Rhodovastum atsumiense: one gene and its partner. The protein of the gene in region 1 interacts with the protein of each later gene in a pairwise test. Links are inferred from orthologs where the notes say so. Each region holds a gene or a part of one and is shown on either strand. Other genes may lie near its edges. The genes, in order: mobA and NBY65_RS29815.

Region 1 (3,259 bases):
GTCCGATGTTCGATCTGACAGGCAAGGTTGCCATCGTCACCGGCTGCGACACCGGCCTCGGCCAGGGCATGGCGCTCGCCCTGGCGCAGGCGGGCTGCGACATCGCCGGCATCAACGTGGTGGCCCCCACCGAGACGGCGCAGTTGATCGCCGGGACCGGCCGGCGCTTCTTCAACATCGAGGCCGATCTGCGCGGGGCCGATCCGGTCGCGCTGGTGGCACAGGTGGTGGCCGAGTACGGCCGCGTCGACATCCTGGTCAACAACGCCGGCATCATCCGTCGCGCCGACGCCATCGAGTTCAGCGAGAAGGACTGGGACGACGTCGTCGACCTGAACCTGAAGGCGGTGTTCTTCATGTCGCAGGCGGTGGCGCGGCAGTTCGTCAAGCAGGGCCAGGGCGGGCGCATCGTCAACATCGCCTCGATGCTGTCCTTCCAGGGCGGCATCCGCGTGCCGTCCTACACCGCCTCGAAAAGCGGCGTGATGGGGCTGACCAAGCTGATGGCGAACGAATGGTCGCAGCACGGCGTCACCGTGAACGCGATCGCGCCCGGCTACATGGCCACCAACAACACCGCGCCGCTGCGCGCCGATCCTGTGCGCAGCAAGGAAATCCTCGACCGCATCCCGGCCGCGCGCTGGGGCCTGCCGGCGGATCTGGCCGGGCCGGTGGTGTTCCTGGCCTCCGAAGCCTCGGCCTACGTCACCGGCCATACCCTCGCCGTCGACGGCGGCTGGCTGGCCCGCTGACGCGCGGCTCCGGCCGGGGCCGGATGGTCCCCGGCCGGATCTGCCGCATTTTACCTGAAAAACACTTCCGAAAAGGAACGACAGGATGTCTTCATTCGAGTCCGGCCGTCGCGTCGCGCTTGGCGCCATCGGTGCTGCGGCCCTGGCGGTTGCCGCCATCGCCACCCCGGCCCGCGCCGCCGAATCCGACACCGTGGCCGCCGCGGTCGAGGCGCTGCGCAGCGCCATGGTCAGCGGCAATGGCCCCGCCCTGGCGGCGCTGGTGGCCGATGACCTGACCTATGGCCATTCCAACGGACGGCTGCAGGACAAGGCGGATTTCCTGAAGGAGCTTGACGGCACCAACGCCTTCAAGTCGATCGATCTCTCGAAGCAGACCGTGTTCGTCGACGGCGACGTCGCCGTGGTGCGCCACGTCTTCGATGCCGTCAACAACCTGCCCGGCGGCAAGACCTCCACCGCGCATATCACGGTGCTGCAGGTCTGGAAGAAGTACGGCGCCAACTGGAAGCTGCTGGCCCGCCAGTCCGGCCCGCTGCCCCCGGTCTGATGCCGGATCCCACCGGCCTGTGCGTCAGGCCGGTGGGCCACGGTTTCACCGGGCTATCCGCCATGGCGGAAATGCCGCACCCTGACAGTCCACCAGAGGGGATGAAGGCATGCACTCTCACACAGGCCCCGCGGCGGTGTTGCTGGCCGGGGGGCTCGGCCGCCGGATGGGCGGCGGCGACAAGCCGTTGCGCCTTCTGGCCGGCCGCGCCCTGCTTGACCATGTGCTGGACGCCATTCGCCCGCAGGTGAGCGCGGTGGCGCTGAACGCCAATGGCGATCCGGCGCGCTTTGCCGCATGGGGCCTGCCGGTCATTGCCGACCCGTTGCCGGACAATCCAGGACCATTGGTAGGCGTGCTGGCAGGCATGCGCTGGGCAGAATCGCAGGGCGCCGCCGATGTGCTCTCGGTGCCCACCGATACCCCGTTCCTGCCGCCCGATCTGGTGCAGCGCCTTATTGCCGCGCGCTGTGCCGTCGACGTGCCGATCGCCTGCGCCGCCACCGGCGGGCGCACCCACCCGGTGATCGCGCTCTGGCCGGTCGTCCTGGCTGACGCGCTGGAGGCCGCCCTGCGCGCCGGCATGCGCAAGATCGACCGCTGGACCGCCGAACAGGGCGTGGCCGTGGTGGATTTCGACGATTACACGACGGACCCGTTCTTCAACGTCAACAGCCCCGAGGACCTTGCCCGCGCCGACGCGGTGCTTGCAGCCGGGCCGTAGGCATCCGGATCAGCTTTTTGATGTAGGGCGGATAAGCGCAGCGCAATCCGCCCACGCAAGCCGGCCAGTCTGTGGAAGCTTGCGATGGCGGATTGCGCTGCGCTTATCCGCCCTACGCTTGCAGTCCCACTTCCCACGAAATCATTCCAGCGTCTGCAGCTCGCCCAGCACCGTCGGCAGCAATTCCGCGACCGTCGGATGGATATGCACCGCGCGCTGCATCACCGTATAGGGCGCGCGCGCGTACATCAGGTCCAGCACGGCATGCACCACCTCGTCCCCGCCGGGACCCAGCACCGTCGCGCCGAGGATCTCCTGCGTGTCCGCATCGACCAGCACCCGCATGAAGCCGGCGGTTTCGCCCTTCTCGATGGCCCGCGCCACCCGTGTCATCGGGCGGTGCCCCACCAGCACGCTGCGTCCGGTCAGGCGGGCCTGCGCCGTCGTCAGGCCGACGCGTCCGAGCGGCGGGTCGACGTACAGCGCATAGGCGGGAATCCGCTCGCTGATCCGGCGCGGCTCGCCGTCCAGCAGGGTCGCGGCCACGATCTCGTAATCGTTGTAGGCGGTGTGGGTGAAGGCGCCGTGGCCGTTGCAGTCTCCCAGGGCCCAGACGCCCGGCACGCTGGTGCGCAACTGGTCGTCCACCACGATATGGCCGCGCTCGTCGATGTGGATGCCGGCCTCGGCCAGGCCGAGATCGTCGGTGTTGGGCCGCCGCCCGGTCGCGACCAGCAGATGCGAACCGGCGAGGTCCGGCGCACCTTCGGCGCAGTCCAGACGCACCGCGATGTCCTCGCCGTCGCGTCGCACGCCGATGCAGTGCGCGCCGGTGCGGATGGCCACGCCTTCGCCCTCCAGGATCGCCTGCACCGCCGCCGACACGTCCTCGTCCTCACGCCCGATCAGGCGCGGCCCCATTTCCACGATGGTGACGGCGCTGTCGAAGCGGCGGAACATCTGCGCGAATTCCAGGCCCACATAGCTGCCGCCGATCACGATCAGATGCCGCGGCAGGGTGGCGAGCGCCAGCAGCGAGGAATTCGTCAGGTACGGCACGTCCCCGAGGCCGGGCAGAGCGGGAATCGCCGCCCGCCCGCCGACATTGATGAAGATGCGCGGCGCGGTCAGGAGTTGCGGGCCCACGGCCAGCTCGTGGCCCGAGCGGAACCGCGCCTGGCCTTCGATCAGCGTGATGTTCTCGCTTCCCAGCAGGCTCGCCCGCAGGCCCTC
Region 2 (3,307 bases), on another replicon or contig:
TTTCCACGAGGTCGGGGTCACGGTCGAGCCATTGCTGGAATCCAATGCGGCGGTGGTGCTGGTCTCGCATCTGCGAACCGGCCGGATGTCGACCATCATGCCGCGGATCATGGTCGACGAGTTGGTATTGCCGGGTGACTTCGTCACGATCCCGATCGTGGCTCCCGAGGCAAACACGCTGGTCGGCCTGATACATCCCAGGCGCGACCCGATGCCCCCCCTCACGGCGGCGCTCATCACCGAGGCCCGTCTTCTTGCCCCGATGCTCGCCTCTCTTGCCTGACGCCAGGTTGCCCTTGCTTCCGCCACGGACCTGCACTCTGCCATCGGCTGACCTGGTTGCTCCCGGCCTGGGGCATCCGGGGCGATCGGCATGATGGCACGGAATGCCGCGTGCTTGATCCAGGTCAAACATGACCTGTCCGCACCAGCATAGGAACAGCCCAGGTTTCATCCGGGCGTCCCCGGGCCGGTCGCGAAGCCATTGTCCTGCCTATTGTTTCCAACAATCATTCCCCATGCCTTGTGTTTGCGGTTTATGCTGCCCGGACCCATCCGCATCGACCCGCAGGCCAGGAGCCAATTGAAGGACAAGTCAAAAATGCAAGTGATCGGACTCGCCGGATGGAGTGGGGCAGGCAAGACCACGCTGCTGCGCAACCTGCTGCCGGTCCTGACGGCGGCGGGACTGCGGGTTTCCACCATCAAGCGTGCGCATCACAACTTCGATGTGGATCAGCCTGGAAAGGATTCCTGGGTGCACCGCGAAGCCGGTGCCACCGAGGTCATGGTCGTCTCCCCGGTCCGCTTCGCCCTGATGCACGAACTGCGCGGTGCCCCCGAGCCACGCCTGCCGGAGTTGCTGGTGCGCATGGCGGAAGTGGATCTTGTGCTGGTCGAGGGCTTCAAGTGGGAGGCGCATCCGAAGATCGAGGTGTTTCGGGCTGCCAATGGCAAGCCGCCCTTGCATCCGGATGATCCCAGGATCGTCGCCATTGCTTCCGACATGCCGTTTCCTGCTGCATCCGTGCCGGTGATCGGGCTTGATGATATCGTGTCCATCGCCAGTGCCGTGCGTGCGCATGCGGTGGCGGCGGAGTCCATTGCCTGGGGTAGCGAACCAGCGCGCTGAATGATCCTTCCATCTGAATGATCCTGTCATGACCCAGCTTTCCGAGAACTGCTTCGCCGATGCCGGCAGCCAATTGACGGTCGAGGAAGCGCAACGCCTGATCACGGGCAATGTCGCTCCGGTCGAGGGTGTCGAAAGGGTCGTGCTGGCCGATGCCTGCCGGCGCGTGCTGGCCGAGGACGTGCTGTCTCCATGCGACCTGCCGCCGTTCGATAATTCGGCGGTGGATGGCTATGCGGTGCGGATTGCCGATCTCGACAATGCCGGGCGCCTGCCGATCGAGGGAACATTGGCTGCCGGCGCCGCCGCGGTCGGGCCCCTGCAGCCCGGCACGGCATGCCGTGTTCTGACCGGGGCGGCCATTCCCTCCGGCGCCGACACGGTGTTCATGCAGGAAGATGTGCATGTCAACGAGGACCGCACCGTCACCCTGCCTGCCGGCCTGCGGCGCGGCGCGAATTTGCGTCGCGCCGGCGAGGACGTGGCCTGCGGCGCACTGGCGTTGCCGCGTGGCCGGCGCCTGCGGGCGCAGGACCTCGCGCTGGCCGCGGCGCTCGGCTTGCGTGACCTGCCGGTGCGCCGACGGGTACGGGTAGCGCTGTTCTCAACGGGCAACGAGATCGTCGAGCCGGGCTCGCCGCTCGGGCCGGCGCAGCGCTATGATTCGAACCGCACCCTGCTGGCCTCTTTGGTGAAAGCGGCCGGGGCGACGGTGACGGATCTCGGCATCCTGCCGGACCAGGCCGTGGCAACGCGCCGTGCCATCATGGACGCGGTCGCCGGGCATGACGTGATCCTGACCTCCGGAGGGGTTTCGGCCGGCGACGAGGATCACGTCCGTGCCGTGCTGAAGGAATCCGGGCAACTGGTGTTCTGGCGTCTGGCAATCAAGCCGGGCCGGCCGGTGGCGATGGCGCTTGTGGGGGGCGTGCCGGCGGTCGGCCTGCCGGGCAATGCCGTCGCGGCTTTCGTCACGTTTCTTCATGTCGTCCGCCCGCTCCTGGCGGCGCTGGCCGGCATGGCCGTGCCAGCGGTGCCCACGGTCCCGGTGGTGGCGGGATTTTCCTACCGGAAGAAAGCCGGACGGCGGGAATTCATGGGGGTGCGGCTTGAAACCGGACCGGATGCCGTGCCCGTCGCCTACAAGCATTCGCGTGACGGATCCGCGGCCCTCACGTCGTTGACCGAGACCGATGGGCTCGTTGCCCTGCCCGAGTCTGCCACGGCCGTGGCCCCCGGTGATTCCTTGCGCTTCATCCCTTACGAGTTGCTGCTCTGAGTGTCCTTCCAACCTCGCCCCGCGATGCCACGACGCACAGAGGAAGCGCGGCAGGCGTGATCCGGAATGCGCAATATTGGCATGCCAGCTTATTTAGAGAGTGCTAATTTGCTTCCCTTGCCGGGCCACACCGGATCCGGATTGGAGGCTGGTTGACCGCAGTGGTAAATCATTGCGGTTGTTCATGCAGGGGGCAGTTGGGGCACAATGAAACGAGTTACGAATTGCTCCTTGATCCTGCTGATTGGCCGGGGTCGAAATAGCCTCGACCTGCCTGATTGGAGGGGGCCTGTCCGGGTCGGTCAGGCATCCGGCCGGCACATCATGGCTCAACCGTGTGTCAATAGCCTGCAAATCGTCAAAATGGAGACTGCCTGATGTGCACGACATGCGGATGCAGTGGTGCCGGAGTGTCGGCTGTGACGGCCCATGCACATGATGGCCATCACCACGACCACGATCATGGCCACCACCACCACCATCATCACGATGGATCACCGGATGCGCATGCGCACGGTGACGACGGTGTCGTTTCACGCACGATCTCGCTGGAGCGCGACATCCTCGCCGAGAATGATCGCTTTGCCGGGCAGAACCGTGCGCGCTTCGCCAGGGCCGGGGTGCTGGCGCTGAATTTCGTCTCCAGCCCCGGTTCGGGCAAGACGACGCTGCTCGTGAGCACCATCAAGGCCCTCGGCGGCCGTGTGCCGGCCGCGGTGATCGAGGGCGACCAGCAGACCAGCAACGACGCCGAGCGCATCCGTGCCGCCGGAGCCCCTGCGGTGCAGATCAATACCGGCAAGGGCTGCCATCTGGATGCGCACATGGTCGGCCATGCCTGCGATCATCTCGACCTTGTCCGCGGCGGCGTGCTGTTCATCGAGAATGTCGGCAAC

What was found.
Region 2: the proteins of mobA (region 1) and NBY65_RS29815 interact in binary tests that used the Escherichia coli proteins (3 or more experiments, as listed by UniProt). The link is inferred for Rhodovastum atsumiense from one-to-one orthologs.

The regions. Positions count from the first base shown.
Region 1 is NZ_OW485601.1:5,465,889-5,469,147, reverse strand. The notes cover bases 275-3,218. They hold mobA (molybdenum cofactor guanylyltransferase MobA), read left to right. Parts: upstream 275-1,411; coding sequence 1,412-2,026; downstream 2,027-3,218. Other genes in these bases: NBY65_RS24640 (FAD-containing oxidoreductase), read right to left, coding at 2,168-3,218; NBY65_RS24650 (nuclear transport factor 2 family protein), read left to right, coding at 838-1,302; kduD (2-dehydro-3-deoxy-D-gluconate 5-dehydrogenase KduD), read left to right, coding at 275-752. Also shown: more of kduD, read left to right, coding at 6-274; more of NBY65_RS24640, read right to left, coding at 3,219-3,259. UniProt on the Escherichia coli protein: Transfers a GMP moiety from GTP to Mo-molybdopterin (Mo-MPT) cofactor (Moco or molybdenum cofactor) to form Mo-molybdopterin guanine dinucleotide (Mo-MGD) cofactor.
Region 2 is NZ_OW485602.1:172,529-175,835, forward strand. Bases 294-3,285 are described here. They hold NBY65_RS29815 (molybdopterin molybdotransferase MoeA), read left to right. Parts: upstream 294-1,160; coding sequence 1,161-2,411; downstream 2,412-3,285. Other genes in these bases: mobB (molybdopterin-guanine dinucleotide biosynthesis protein B), read left to right, coding at 602-1,132; hypB (hydrogenase nickel incorporation protein HypB), read left to right, coding at 2,789-3,285. Also shown: NBY65_RS29805 (LysR family transcriptional regulator), read left to right, coding at 1-283; more of hypB, read left to right, coding at 3,286-3,307. UniProt on the Escherichia coli protein: Catalyzes the insertion of molybdate into adenylated molybdopterin with the concomitant release of AMP.